DNA from 3 places in the Hymenobacter saemangeumensis genome. Region 3 is predicted to be linked to each of the others. Evidence: riboswitches for the same ligand, from Rfam matches in the RefSeq annotation. Region 3 holds a riboswitch; each other region holds the start of a gene.
The links. Region 3 has a riboswitch for S-adenosylmethionine ahead of ABD919_RS16275 (phosphoadenylyl-sulfate reductase). Riboswitches for the same ligand answer to the same signal wherever they lie in the genome.
Positions count from the first base shown of each region.

Region 1: linked by a shared signal. The riboswitch ahead of ABD919_RS04260 (O-acetylhomoserine aminocarboxypropyltransferase/cysteine synthase family protein) and the one ahead of ABD919_RS16275 (phosphoadenylyl-sulfate reductase) in region 3 are both predicted to bind S-adenosylmethionine.
Region 2: linked by a shared signal. The riboswitch ahead of metH (methionine synthase) and the one ahead of ABD919_RS16275 (phosphoadenylyl-sulfate reductase) in region 3 are both predicted to bind S-adenosylmethionine.

Region 1 covers NZ_BAABGZ010000012.1:24,727-29,350, reverse strand. The annotation lists gene metX (homoserine O-acetyltransferase MetX) at 1-383, opposite strand, end outside; gene ABD919_RS04260 (O-acetylhomoserine aminocarboxypropyltransferase/cysteine synthase family protein) at 486-1,811, opposite strand; SAM riboswitch class I at 2,196-2,309, opposite strand; gene ABD919_RS04255 (LysM peptidoglycan-binding domain-containing protein) at 2,487-2,774, opposite strand; gene ABD919_RS04250 (hypothetical protein) at 2,958-3,377, shown strand; gene ABD919_RS04245 (hypothetical protein) at 3,459-3,773, opposite strand; gene ABD919_RS04240 (lysylphosphatidylglycerol synthase transmembrane domain-containing protein) at 4,227-4,624, opposite strand, start outside.
Region 2 covers NZ_BAABGZ010000013.1:676,112-680,735, forward strand. The annotation lists gene metH (methionine synthase) at 1-3,515, opposite strand, end outside; SAM riboswitch class I at 3,588-3,696, opposite strand; gene ABD919_RS07160 (hypothetical protein) at 3,932-4,624, shown strand, end outside.
Region 3 covers NZ_BAABGZ010000068.1:21,750-26,373, reverse strand. The annotation lists gene cysD (sulfate adenylyltransferase subunit CysD) at 16-930, opposite strand; gene ABD919_RS16275 (phosphoadenylyl-sulfate reductase) at 1,044-1,781, opposite strand; SAM riboswitch class I at 2,092-2,185, opposite strand; gene rsmA (16S rRNA (adenine(1518)-N(6)/adenine(1519)-N(6))-dimethyltransferase RsmA) at 2,515-3,294, shown strand; gene ABD919_RS16265 (NAD(P)-dependent oxidoreductase) at 3,412-4,413, shown strand; gene greA (transcription elongation factor GreA) at 4,536-4,624, shown strand, end outside.

The sequences.
Region 1 (4,624 bases), on a different contig from region 3:
ATGCGCGTCAGGCCCAGGTCCTGGCGCAGGGCCTCGTGGGCCGCGGCCAGGTCGCGGATGGTAAGCAGGGGGAATGCCTGGTAGTAGGGCCGGCCAGTAGCCGGGTTGGTATCGGTTGGGCCGGTGCTGCCGTAGCAGGAGCCCAGCACGTTGGCACACACGATAAACCAGTCGGCGGGGTCGAAAAAGCAGCCGGGGCCGAACAGGCCGGGCCACCAGGCCAGCACGTCGGCGTTGGCCGTCAGGGCGTGGCACACCCACACCACGTTGTCGCGGGCCTCGTTCAGCCGGCCCCAGGTGCGGAAGGCGACGTGCGCGCCCGGCAGCTCCTCGCCCGATTCCAGCAGAAAGGGGCTGGGAAGCTCAAAAAGTTGGTCTTTCATAGCGTGTTCTGTTTGATTTTCACCGCAGAAGAAGCGCAGAAGCTGTTCTGTCTTCTGCGCTTCTTCTGCGAAAGGCTCCGCGTCTTCTGCGGTGAAAAAGCACTAGGCCAGCGCCGGCTCCTCCACCGTCACCGCCGCAAAGGCCTGCTCCAAATCGGCACGGATGTCCTCGAAGTGCTCGATGCCGACCGACAGACGCAGCAGGGTAGGCGTGACGCCCGACGCCAGCTGCTCGGTTTCGGAAAGCTGCTGATGGGTAGTGGCCGAGGGCTGGATAATCAGCGTCTTGGCGTCGCCCACGTTGGCCAGGTGGCTGACCAGCTTCAGGTTGTCGATAAATGCCGAGGCTGCTTCCTTGCTGCCGCGAATCACGAACGACAGCACGCCGCCAAAGCCGCGCTTGAGGTACTTGGTGGCCAGGTCGTGGTAGGGGCTGCTGGCCAGGCCGGGGTAGTTCACACGCTCCACCAGGGGGTGCTGCTCCAGCCACTCGGCAATGCGCAGGGCGTTTTCCACGGTGCGCTCCACGCGCAGGCTCAGGGTTTCCAGGCCCTGCAGGAGCAGGAAGGAGTTGAAGGGGCTGATGGCCGGGCCGAAGTCGCGCAGGCCCTCCACCCGCGCCCGGATGATGAAGGCAATGTTGCCGAACGGCCCGTTCTTGCCAAATACGTCGTTGAAAATCAGGCCGTGGTAGCCCTCGCTGGGCTCGGTGAACTGCGGAAACTTGCCGTTGCCGAAGTCGTAGGTGCCGCCGTCCACAATCACGCCGCCCACGCTGGTGCCGTGCCCGCCAATCCACTTCGTGGCCGACTCCACCACGATGTTGGCGCCGTGCTCCAGGGGGCGGAACAGGTAGCCGCCCGCGCCGAAGGTGTTGTCCACAATCAGGGGCAGGTCGTGGCGGCGGGCTACTTCGGCAATGCGCTCAAAGTCCGGAATGTTGAAGCCGGGGTTGCCGATGGTTTCCAGGTACAGGGCCTTGGTGTTGCCATCAATCAGCGCTTCGAAGGAGTCGGCATCGTCGCCGTCGGCGAAGCGCGCCTCAATGCCCAGGCGCTTGAACGCCACCTTGAATTGGTTGTAGGTGCCGCCGTAGAGAAAGGAGGTCGACACGAAGTTGTCGCCGGCCTGCAGGATGTTGTTGAGCGCAATGAACTGTGCCGCCTGGCCCGAGCCCACGGCCAGGGCTGCCACGCCGCCCTCCAGGGCTGCCACGCGCTGCTCAAACACGTCGGTGGTGGGGTTCATCAGGCGGGTGTAGATGTTGCCGAACTCCTTCAGGGCAAACAGGTTGGCGCCGTGCTCCGCGTTTTTGAACACGTAGGAGGTCGTCTGGTGAATGGGCACGGCGCGGGAGCCGGTAGTGGGGTCGGGCTGCTGGCCGGCGTGGAGTTGCAGGGTTTCGAAACGAAGGGCTTGCTTAGACATGATGATGCGAGTTTGAGAGAGGGAAAAACCCAAGAAATGATGGTGGAAAAAGCGCTTCACAGCTTGTTTAGGCTGTTTTTGTGCGCAATCAGAACCCCAGGGAAAGCCCGTGCTGTTGGGAGGGCTGCGGGCAGCGCAAGCCATGCAAAGGCCTGCGGCTGCCAGGGTCAGCCATCGATAAAACCAGAAAGTAGGGGTGGGGCTAAGCCGGAATCAGCCTAGCAGCAACAGCACGGGCTACAACAGCACATTCGCATGCGTGCCGAAGTAGCAGCCTGGCCACACGGAGCCAAAGCACAAAATCCCGGCATTACCATAGTGCGCAGCACAGTGGTCAACGAGGGGACGAAAAAAGCGGAAACAGGGGAGTTTGCCATGGCACTCGTTTCATATTTCCCACTACAGCCGGGGCTGGTGGGTAGGACGTGGCACCTTTCGCGCGGTCGATGGTTGCCAGCGGGTCAGGGAGCCTAGTCTCTCGCCGCTTCTGTATAAAATCTGAAAAACTTTCCCGCCGCGAGCGGGAGAGTACCCATTAGGTAGGGCAAAGGTAGAAGAGAAAAATTGAAACGCGCAAGCAACGCAGCTGAGAATTTTTCATCTCTCCTCAATAAACGCAAAAAAGCCACCCTGAAACAGAGTGGCTTTTCTCACCTTTTTTCTGCAAAAAAGTACCTAGAGACTAGGTATCGTTAACACCTGGCCGATTTCAATGTGGTCAGGGTTATTTCCGATTGTGGCCTTGTTGGCCTCATATATCTGTCGCCACTTGGCTGCGTCGCCGTAGTGGTTTTTAGCAATTTTAGAGAGCGAGTCGCCGCTAACAACCGTATACGTGGTCCCATTGTTTTCGGTTTTGTTATTTCCGAAAAAATCGGTGCCAGCGCCTGGAGCTGCCTGCGGAGCGGCCGGTTGTACGGGCTTTTCTTCGCCTTTGTTATTGAGGAAATCAAAAAGTCCCATGGGTCTTCTTCTGGTTAAATTGAAGAGAAATTCGACTGAACCTCCACCGTGCGGCGGCTGAACCGGACCCATTTACGGGGGCAAATTAACAAAGTTTCTGGAAAAACCCTTTTTTTTTCTTCACGTAAGCCGAAAAGCCGAAGCATACCGGTTCTTTCCTTTCACACAATTATGCCCTCTCCAATGAAAACCAAGCCCTTTTCTCCTTTCCATTACCTCGCAACTTTTTTGCTGCTGCTGTCTTTTCTCACCATTTCCTGTGGCAACGACAAAGGCAAGGTGGAAGGTGTAAACATGCTTTACGGCACCGATAGCAAAGTATGGAAAACCAGCAAAGAGCTCGATGCCTCCGGCGATAAAGTAAAGCAGACCGACGACCAGAAGGAAGAGCGCCTGCAGATGTTCGCCAATGGCACCTTCACCCTGACCCGGCCATCTGGCGCCATGAGCGGCAATTACACCTTCGACCAGGCCGGCAAAACCATTACCCTCACACCTAGCGGTTCGGCGACCAGCATGACTTTCACGGTAGAAACCCTGACCGACGACAAGCTCACCCTGGTTGGTACTGATGGCTCACGAATGCTGCTCAAAGCGGATTAGTGCTGACAAATCCACGTAAAAGCCCCGTGCCGCAACCTTGGCACGGGGCTTTTTTTATGCCCGTACGTTCCAAGGGTAAGCCTACACCAGCCGCAGGGCCCGGATTTGCTCGGCCTCTGCGTCGTTTACGTGCGTAACGGCAGTGGTATAAATACGAAAGTCGTTGTTGGGAAATTCCTGGTTAAGCAGGCTTTCAATCTGCCGGTAGAGCAGTGCCTTGGTTAGGAAAATTACCCTGTAGCGTGGTTGGGTACCCACAGTACCCGCCGGGGTAAGCCGGTGGTTGGCAATGGCCTCATCCACGAAAACATCGGTGGCCAGGCGCTCGGTTAGAAGCAGGTGGGTGGCAGCCTGGGCGTGCTGGGCATTCAGCGTGAGTAGGTTGAACAGTATCATGGCTCGCTGGGAATGGTGAACGAAAAAACACTAGGCTAAGCCTGGCTCTGCAGCTGCATAAGCCGTGGAAACACTGCGGAAAGCGCCTCGCCACCCAAAAAAAGCGAGATTATCGGGACGGGGGGCGCTGGACGTCGTCACCATTCACAGAAAAGAATGATGGTTTGACTAGCTGATTTGATAGTATAACTATTAAGCTGGGGTTTTAGTATGCCTATCCCAATAAAAAACCTTTAGCGCTGGGTCGATAAGTGAATAGCCGCTTTTCGCTCACTTAGCCAGCGAAAATGCTGCGTGCCAATTCTGTCTGCAGGCGCTGAAAGGCAAGGCTATGGTCTGGGCGCGCTGGGTTGAGGCAGCCCGGGCAAAGCACCTGTGCCTGCCAGTGCAGCACGAACACCATTAATCTTTTGGTGGCTTGAGGCTGCTGCCGCATGCCTTTGCCTTGGGCTGCTAGGCCTGAGCCGGGCGCCGGCTAAACACCCGGGATACCCAGCGGGGCAGGAAGATGCTGCCCAGCACCAGGTACAGGTAGTAGGTAACCACCCGGTAGAGCAGCACCATGAAGCTGGTGAGCGTGGCCGTGCCAATGAACTTGCCGAAAAAGGTTGGGAATGCTCCCTCGGCGATGCCAGCGCCGCCGGGCGTGACGGCCACCAGCAAAATGACTTTGTAGGTGATGTTGCGGGCGAAAATGAACAGGAAGTTGTCCATGTTCATGGGCACGAAGGCCGCAATCAGGCAGCCAATAATGGCGTAGCGGGCCGTCCAGACAAAGGCGGTGCTCAGGCTGGCGCGCAGCCAGTAGGCCGGCCCATTGCCCCGCAGCTGCACGGAGGCTTCTACCATGT
Region 2 (4,624 bases), on a different contig from region 3:
GCGGGGCGCACGCCGCGGTACTTCTCCTGAATGAGGTCGTCGCCGCTCAGCTGCTCGTCGGGCGCGTAGCCCCAGAACTCGCGGCGCACCCGCTCGTGCAGGCGCTCGGCGAAGGCTTCGGCCAGGCGGTCGGCCAGGGCCTTCACCATGATGCTGGAGTAGTCGTCGTGCTCGGCCTCAAACTGCTGCAGCAGGCGCTCGATGCCGATGCCGGCCGTCACGGCGAAGCCGCCGAGGTAGTCCGGGCGGCCGCTGTCCCTGGGCGCCAGGAAGTCGGAAAAAGCCAGGTTGGGGATGTTGGGGCCCTTCTCGCCCTGCTGGCGCAGGGTGAAAAACTCCGTGGTTACCTGCTGGCGCTGCTCGTCGGCATACACCTCAATGGTGTCGTGGTCGACGGTATTGGCCGGCCAGAAGCCCAGCACGGCGCGGGCCTGCAGCAGCTTTTCATCAATGATGCGTGCGAGCATGGCCTGGGCGTCGTCGAACAGCCGGCGGGCGGCTTCGCCCAGGTTCTCGTCTTCCAGAATGCGCGGGTAGCGTCCTTTCAGCTCCCAGGTGTGGAAGAAGGGCGTCCAGTCGATGTAGCGGGCCAGCTCGGCCAGGTCGTAGTCGTCCAGCACCCGGGTGCCCAGGAAGCTGGGGCGGGTGATGGGCACGGCGTCCCAGTCCGACTTAAACCCGTTGGCGCGGGCGGCTTCGATGCTGAGGTAGCGCTTGTCGCGCTGCCGGCCGGCGTAGTCGCTGCGCAGGGCGGCGTAGTCGTCGGCCACGGCCCGGGCGTAGGCCCCGGCGCCCGAGCCCAGCAGGCCCGCCGCCACGCCCACGCTGCGGGAGGCGTCGTTCACGTGCACCACGGGGCCGTCGTAGGCCGGCGCAATCTTCACGGCGGTGTGCAGGCGCGAGGTGGTGGCGCCGCCGATGAGCAGCGGGGTGGTCAGGCCGCGCTTTTTCATGGCCTGGGCCACGTACACCATCTCGTCGAGGCTGGGCGTAATCAGCCCGCTCAGGCCGATGATGTCGGCGCCCTGGGTTTGGGCTTCGTCCAGAATCTTATCCAGCGGCACCATCACGCCCAGGTCCACGATGTCGAAGTTGTTGCAGGCCAGCACCACGCCCACGATGTTCTTGCCGATGTCGTGCACGTCGCCTTTCACTGTGGCCAGCAGAATCTTGCCGGCCGTCTGCCGTTCCTGCCCGCGCTTGTCGGCCAGCAGGAAGGGCTCCAGATACGCCACGGCCTTCTTCATCACGCGGGCCGACTTCACCACCTGGGGCAGAAACATCTTGCCGGCTCCGAACAGGTCGCCCACCACGTTCATGCCGGCCATGAGCGGGCCCTCAATCACCTCCAGCGGGCGCCCTACCTGCTGGCGCACCTCCTCGGTGTCCTGCTCAATAAACTCGGTGATGCCGCGCACCAGCGAGTGCTGCAGGCGCTCGGCCACGGGCAGGCTGCGCCAGGCATCGGCCACCACTTCCACCTTGTCCTTCTGCTTCACGGTTTCCGCGAAGTCGATGAGGCGCTCGGTAGCGTCGTCGCGGCGGTCGAGCAGCACGTCTTCCACCAGCTCGAGCAGGTCTTTTGGTACTTCGTCGTACACCGCCAGCTGGCTGGGGTTCACGATGCCCATGTCGAGCCCCGCCCGGATGGCGTGGTAGAGGAAGGCCGAGTGCATGGCTTCGCGCACCACGTCGTTGCCGCGGAAGGCGAAGCTGATGTTGCTCACGCCCCCGCTGGTGAGGGCACCGGGCAGGTGGGCCTTAATCCAGCGCACGGCCTCAATAAAGTCGAGGGCGTAGCGGCGGTGCTCCTCCATGCCCGTGCCCACGGTCAGGATGTTGGGGTCGAAGATGATGTCCTCGGCCGGGAAGCCTACCTCATTCACCAGGATGTCGTAGCTGCGCTGGCAGATGGCAATGCGCCGTTCCAGGGTGTCGGCCTGGCCCTGCTCGTCGAAGGCCATCACCACCACGGCCGCGCCGTACTGCCGCACGGTGCGGGCCCGCGCCTTAAAGGCTTCCTCGCCCTCTTTCAGGGAGATGGAGTTGACGATGCTCTTGCCCTGCACGCACTTCAGGCCGGCTTCCAGCACACTCCACTTCGAGGAGTCTATCATCACCGGCACCCGGGCGATGTCGGGCTCGGAGGCAATGAGGTGCAGGAAGGTGGTCATCACCTGCTCCGAGTCCAGCATGCCCTCGTCCATGTTGATGTCGAGCACCTGGGCGCCCTCCTCCACCTGCTGCCGGGCCACGGCCAGGGCCTGCTCGTAGGCGCCGGTGCGCACGAGGCGGGCAAAGGCGCGGGAGCCGGTCACGTTGCAGCGCTCGCCCACGTTCACGAACAGGCTGCTGGGCGTGATGTTGAAGGGTTCGAGGCCGGCGAGGCGGGTAGCCCCACCCCCGACCCCTCCCCTGCGGGGGAGGGGAGCCGGTTCGGTACCACTGCCGTTGGGCTCCCCCTCCCCAACAGGGGAGGGGGTAGGGGGGTGGGGCTGGGGCTTATACTTCTCCGCCAGCTTGCTCAGCTCCGCAATATGCTGGGGTGTGGTGCCGCAGCAGCCGCCCACCACCGTCACCAGGCCGTCCCTGAGGTAGTCTTCCACCACGGCGGCAAATTCCTGGGCCGACTCGTCGTAGCCGCCGAAGGCATTGGGCAGGCCGGCGTTGGGGTAGGCCGAGATGTGCACGTCGGCGATGCGGGCCAGCTCTTCCACGTACTGTTTCAGCTGCTGGGCCCCCAGGGCGCAGTTGAGGCCCACGCTGAGCAGGGGCAGGTGACGGATGGAGTTCCAGAAGGCTTCCACCGTCTGCCCCGACAGGGTGCGGCCCGAGGCGTCGGTGATGGTGCCGGAAATCATCAGCGGCACCGGCCGGCCGCCCTCGTCGAAGAATTGCTGCACCGCAAACAGGGCGGCCTTGGCGTTCAGGGTGTCGAAGATGGTTTCGATGAGCAGGGCATCTACGCCGCCGTCTACCAGGCCGCGCACCTGCTCGTGGTAGGCGGTGGCCAGCTCGTCGAAGGTGACGGCGCGGAAGCCGGGCCGGTTCACGTCGGGCGAGAGCGAGGCCGTGCGGTTGGTGGGGCCGATGGCGCCGGCCACGAAGCGAGGCTTGTCGGGCGTGCTGTACTCGTCGGCTGCCTCACGGGCCAGGCGGGCCGACTCAAAGTTCAGCTCATACACAATGTGCTCCAGGCCATAGTCGGCCTGGGCGATGGTGGTGCCCGAGAAGGTATTGGTTTCCACCATGTCGGCCCCGGCAGCGAAGTACTCGGCGTGAATGCCCTTGATGATGTCGGGTCGGGTGAGACTCAGCAGGTCGTTGTTGCCGCGCAGGGGGCGGGGGTGGTCGGCAAAGCGGCTCCCGCGGAAGTCTTCCTCCGTGAGGGGGTGGCGCTGAATCATGGTGCCCATGGCGCCGTCGAGGATGAGCAGGCGCTGGCGCAGCAGCTCGGGCAGGCGGGCCGGGGCCGGCAGGGCGTGGGGCAGGGCGGTGGGGGAGGCGTGGGACATTTCTTTCGGGTCAGGTAACGGCGTAGGCGCGTGCATCCAGAAAGAAACCCGCGCGGCAAGGCACGGTTCCGGCTGTCATCTTCTTTCACCTAAGGGCTTGGTGAAATGGGAGTTGGCACCTACTCTCGATAGGTTGCCAAGACGTCGTCGGGCCCAGTCCCTCGGTCTTTCTGGATAGCAGCGACGGCGAAGATACGGCCGGGCTTGGGAAACATACTAGGGCGGGGCTCTCTTTGGCTAACTTGTGCCCTGCCCCGGCCCCAAAGCAAGGCCGCTCCGGCTGGCTGGCCAGCCGGGAGCATAATAGTATGAGCCTGCCTGCGTTGGCCTGAGTTCCAGCAATACTGGCGATGCAGGCTTTGAGTACTGTAAACCCTGGCGAGAGCGCCGCAACTTCGTTTCCTATCTTGTTCTTCATGGATACTCATGCTTTGAGCCGCATTCTGCCGGGGCTGTGCCTGCTGTGGCTGGGCCTGCTGCTGTCGTCATCTGCTGCTGCCCAGGTCCCGGCCTGGCGGCGGGTTGTCAACGTCGTCAGCCTGCAAGGGGCCGGGCCCAAGGGCCTGGCTACGGCCACGGATGGAGCCGGCAATGTTTACGTGACGGGGGGCTTTGAGGGAACCGTCCGCTTTGGCACAACCCAGCTGACAAGTGCGGGGGGCTCCGACGTATTCGTGGCCAAGTGGAGCAGCGCCACCGGCCGCTGGATATGGGCCTACGGGGGCGGCGGCACCGGCTTCGACACCGGCCACAGCATCGCGGTGAGCGGCAACAGTATTTACCTGACGGGCCAGATTGGCACCGGTACGCCAACGCAGGAGGCGCCCGAGGCAATGCAAGGGCTTTTCAGCCGCATCGTTTTGGCCGCTCCGGTAAACGTTAACTTTCAGGATGTGCTGGTGGCCAAGCTTACCGATGCGGGGCCGACGGCCCGGGTCAACTGGGCCTATGCGGCGGGCGGGCCCGGCCTCGACGTCGGCCGCAGCATCGCCATCGATGGCCCGAATGTGTACCTCACCGGCTCGGTGGAGGGCATTGCCACTTCCCCGCCATTTCGCTTTGGCCCGAACCGGATGCAGGGCCTTAGCCGGGCCAAACAATGGATTGGT
Region 3 (4,624 bases):
ATGACAACCAGGTGTTTAGAAATACCCGTTGCGCTTGCGGTCTTCCATGCCGGCTTCGGAGATGTTGTCGTCGAGGCGGGTGGCGCCGCGCTCGCTCACTTTGGCCTGCAGCAGGTCGGCGATGATGTCGTCGATGGTGGCGGCGCTGCTTTCCACGGCGGCGGTGCAGGTGGCGTCGCCCACGGTGCGGAAGCGCACCTGGCGCTGCACAATCTCATCGTCGTCGTCGAGGTGCAGGTGCTCGCTCAGGCCCAGCAGCTGCCCGCTGGGCAGCACCACGCAGGTGCGCGGGTGGCCGAAGTAGATGGGCGGCAGGGCAATGTTTTCGCGCTGTATGTAACGCCACACGTCCAGCTCCGTCCAATTAGAAATAGGAAAGGCGCGCACGTTTTCGCCGGGCTGAATGCGGCCGTTGTAGATGTTCCACAGCTCCGGGCGCTGGCGCTTGGGGTCCCACTGCCCAAACTCGTCGCGGATGCTGAAGATGCGCTCCTTGGCCCGGGCTTTCTCCTCGTCGCGCCGCGCCCCGCCGATGCAGGCGTCAAACGCAAACTCCTCGATGACTTCGAGCAGGGTGTAGGTCTGCAGGGCATTCCGGCTCGGGAACTTGCCCGTAGCATCGCGCAGGCGCTGTTTTTTGATGGTGTCTTCTACGCGGCGAACAATGAGCTTTTCGCCCAGCCCCGCCGCCAGCTGGTCGCGGAACTGCAGCACTTCGGGGAAGTTGTGGCCGGTGTCGATGTGCACCAGCGGGAAGGGGAATCGGCCGGGCCGGAAGGCCTTCAGGGCCAGATGCACCAGTACGATGGAGTCTTTGCCGCCGGAAAAAAGCAGGGCCGGCCGCTCAAACTGCCCGGCTACTTCGCGCAGAATATGAATGGACTCGGCTTCGAGCCGGTCGAGGTAGTCTAAAGAGGGTATGTCACTCATCGGAATAATTATTATGGCCGGGTAGTTGAAAATCAACGGGTTGTTGGCCTTGGAATTAGTTAAAATTTTAAAGTGAAGAGTTAAAAGCCAGGTGAGTTTTTAACTTTTAACTCTCAACTTTTAACTAATTCTTTACTGCCGGTGCTGTGCAGGCCGCACTCCTTGGCCGACTGGTCTTCCCACCACCAGCGGCCGGCGCGGAAGTCTTCACCCGCGGCTACGGCCCGGGTGCAGGGGGCGCAGCCTATGCTCACGAAGCCCTGCTGGTGCAGGGGGTTGACGGGAATGGCGTGGGCGCGCGCGAAGTCCTGGCATTGGTCCCAGGTCCAGTCGAACAGCGGGTGTACTTTGGCCAGCTGGTGCCCGGCGTCCCACTCGGCGGCGTGCATGTGCTGGCGGTTGGCCGACTGCTCGGCCCGGATGCCCGTCAGCCAGAGCTGCTGCCCGTCCAGGGCCCGCGCCAGGGGCTCCAACTTGCGAATGCTGCAACATTCTTTGCGGGCTTCTACGCTGGCGTAGAAGCTGTTGGGGCCTTTGGCCTGCAGCAATTGCTCCAGGCTGTCCTGACGCGGGAAATAGGGGACGATGGGCTTCTCGTACTTCAGCAGGGTCTTGTTCCAGGTGGAATAGGTTTCCTGGAAGTTGCGGCCCGTGTCCAGGGTAAACACCTGGATGGGTAAATCCTGTGAGAAGATTAAATGCGTGATAATCTGGTCTTCGAGCCCAAATGAAGTGGAGAACACGGCCTTGCCGGGAAAAGCCTCGGCCACGAAGGCCAGGGTTTCGGCCGCGGTGCGCCCCGCCAGCTGCCGGCGCAGGTCGTCGACCAGCACCTGAGATGCTACTTGCATGATGAAAAAGGATGCGGCCCGCCCGGGTGGGAGTTGGGAGAAGCCAGATGAGGGGAGCCCGGGCGTGCGCAGCGCACGGCGACGGGCAGGCTATGCCGGAAATAGACGGGAACAGGCGTGGGCAGCCGGCGCTGGGTTCAGCGCGGAGCAGCTACAGGCCAGACGGCAGGGGAGTGGAATCAGCTCAACAACCGGCCGCTGCCGGCGTCATACAGACGGCCGGGCACTGCATACAACAACACATTCGCTGGGCAGCGAAAGCGGTGGCAGGGAGCAGGCGGGAGTTGTTGGAGGTTTCCACGGCAACTTGTTTTTATATGTCCAGGACTTGGCACCGTTGCAGTCTGTCGCTGCTGGTTGCCGGCGTTTCGTCGAGCCTGTCTCTCCACGCCTCTGTATAAAAACAATCCTTTTTCGGGAAGAATTGATGCAACAAAGGTAAAGGAGGGAATTTCAGAATTGCAAATTATTCTTTCCAAAAGCCCGTGTAAAGCTGAGTTCCATTCCGCTAAATGGACAGGTAAGCAAGATTTAAAGGCCGATAAACAGATTTTTAAAAGGCCGAGGAAGAATTAAGTAACCCGGCCGAAAATCCCAGCAGGCGCGGAGTGGAAATCCGCCTTACCACGGGCTATTCGTACCAGATGCCCCCACGGCCGCGGCGTGAAACTCCGCGCTACCCGGGCCTACCTTTGCGCCGCTGCCGCACCCCCAGCTGCGCTAGCCTAACCCCGTGGTAAGACCCAAAAAACACCTGGGCCAGCACTTCCTGGCCGACCCCAACATTGCCCGCAACATCGTGGCGGCGCTGCGCCTGCCCGACGAGGTAAAGCAGGTACTCGAAATCGGGCCCGGCATGGGCGTGCTCACGCAGTACCTGCTCGAAAACCCGGCTTATACCACCAGCGTGGTGGAAATCGATACCGAGTCGGTAGCCTACCTGCGCCAGCATTTTCCGGCCCTGGAAAACCGGATTTTTGCCACCGACTTCCTGAAGCAGAACCTGGGCGAGCTGTTCCCGGGCCAGCCCCTGGCCATCATCGGCAACTTTCCCTACAACATCAGCAGCCAGATATTTTTCTCGGTGCTCAACAACCGCCAGCAGGTGCGCGAGGTGGTGGGCATGATTCAGAAAGAAGTAGCCGAGCGCCTGGCCGAGCCGCCCGGCTCCAAAACCTACGGCATCCTGAGCGTGCTGCTGCAGGCCTACTACCAGATTGAGTACCTGTTCACGGTGCCGCCCCACGTCTTCAACCCGCCGCCCAAGGTGGAGTCGGCCGTGGTGCGCCTGACGCGCAACGACACCGAGCGGCTGGACTGCGACGAGAAGCTGTTTTTCCAGGTGGTGAAGCAGGCTTTCCAGACGCGTCGTAAAACCCTGCGCAACGCCCTCAAGCCCTTTGGCATGCCTGCCGAAGCCACTACCGACCCAATTTTTGAGAAGCGGGCCGAGCAGCTGGGCGTAGCCGAGTTTGTGGGCCTGACCAATAGGGTTGCCCAAAACCGCGCTTGAGAGGCCTTACATTCCGGTAAAAGTTGGAAGCTGAGAGTTAAAAAGCCGCCCGGAATTCTAACTTTTACCACTCAACTTTTAACTCTGTTGTAGCTTCGCCGCAAACCTACCCTGCTTATGCAACCCGCCGACCAACTAACGGAGAAGTTCTGCGCTCCCCCCCAAAAACGTACCCCCGGCGTGTGCCTGGTGGTCGACGAGATGCACCGCTCGCTGCGGCAGATGTTCAAGTCCATTGGCGTCAGCATCAACTACTGCCCCGACCTGCTGGCGGCCGAAATTCCGGCTGCGCTGGCCGCCTTTCCCTACGATGGGCTGGTGGTGCGCAGCAAGGTGCGCGTTACGGCCAGCCTGCTGCGCCACGCCCCGCAGCTGCGCTACGTGGCCCGCGCCGGGGCGGGCACCGACAACATCGACGAAGAAGCGCTGAAAGCGGCGGGTATTACGCTGCTCAATGCGCCCGAAGGCAACCGCGACGCCGTAGGCGAGCACACCCTGGGCTTGCTGCTGGCTTTGTTCCGCCACATTGTGCGGGCCGATAACGAGGTGCGCGTTGGCCGCTGGCGGCGCGAGGAAAACCGGGGCGAGGAGATTGGCGGCAAAACCATTGGCCTGCTCGGCTACGGCAACATGGGCCGGGCTTTCGCCAAGCGCCTGCGGGGCTTCGACTGCGAAGTTATTGCCCACGACAGCGACCCGCGCTGCAAAACCGACGGCAACGCCACCCTGGTGAGCCTGCCCGAGCTGCAGGGCCGCTCCGACGTTATCAGCCTGCACATCCCGTACTCGGTAGCCAACCACCACTTCGTCAACGATGCCTTCCTGACGGCCTCGGAGCGCAACTTCTGGCTGCTGAACACGGCGCGGGGCGAAGTGCTCGACCACGCCGCCCTGGTGCGCGGCCTGCGCGGCGGCTACATCCGCGGGGCGGCCCTCGACGTGCTCGAAAATGAGCGCCTGCATACAATGACCGCGGAGCAGGGGGCTACTTTCGAATTTCTGAAAAATTCGCCCAACGTGGTGCTCTCGCCCCACATCGGGGGGTGGACGGTGCAGAGCTACGCCCGCATCAATGAGGTGCTGACGAGCAAGCTGGCGGAATTTCTGCAGCAGCAGTAGCCGAAAAACAAACACGGCAATGCCGTTTTGTGTATCTTTGCATCGAACCTAACGAGGGAGAACGGTTGGCAGTGCCAGCCGTTCTCCTTGTTTTTTAGCCAACTCCTCACGTACTCCTTCTTATGGCCAGCACTATTAATTATTATTCCGCCGAGGGCCTGCAAAAACTCAAAGAAGAGCTCCAGGATTTAAAAATCCGGGGCCGGGCCAA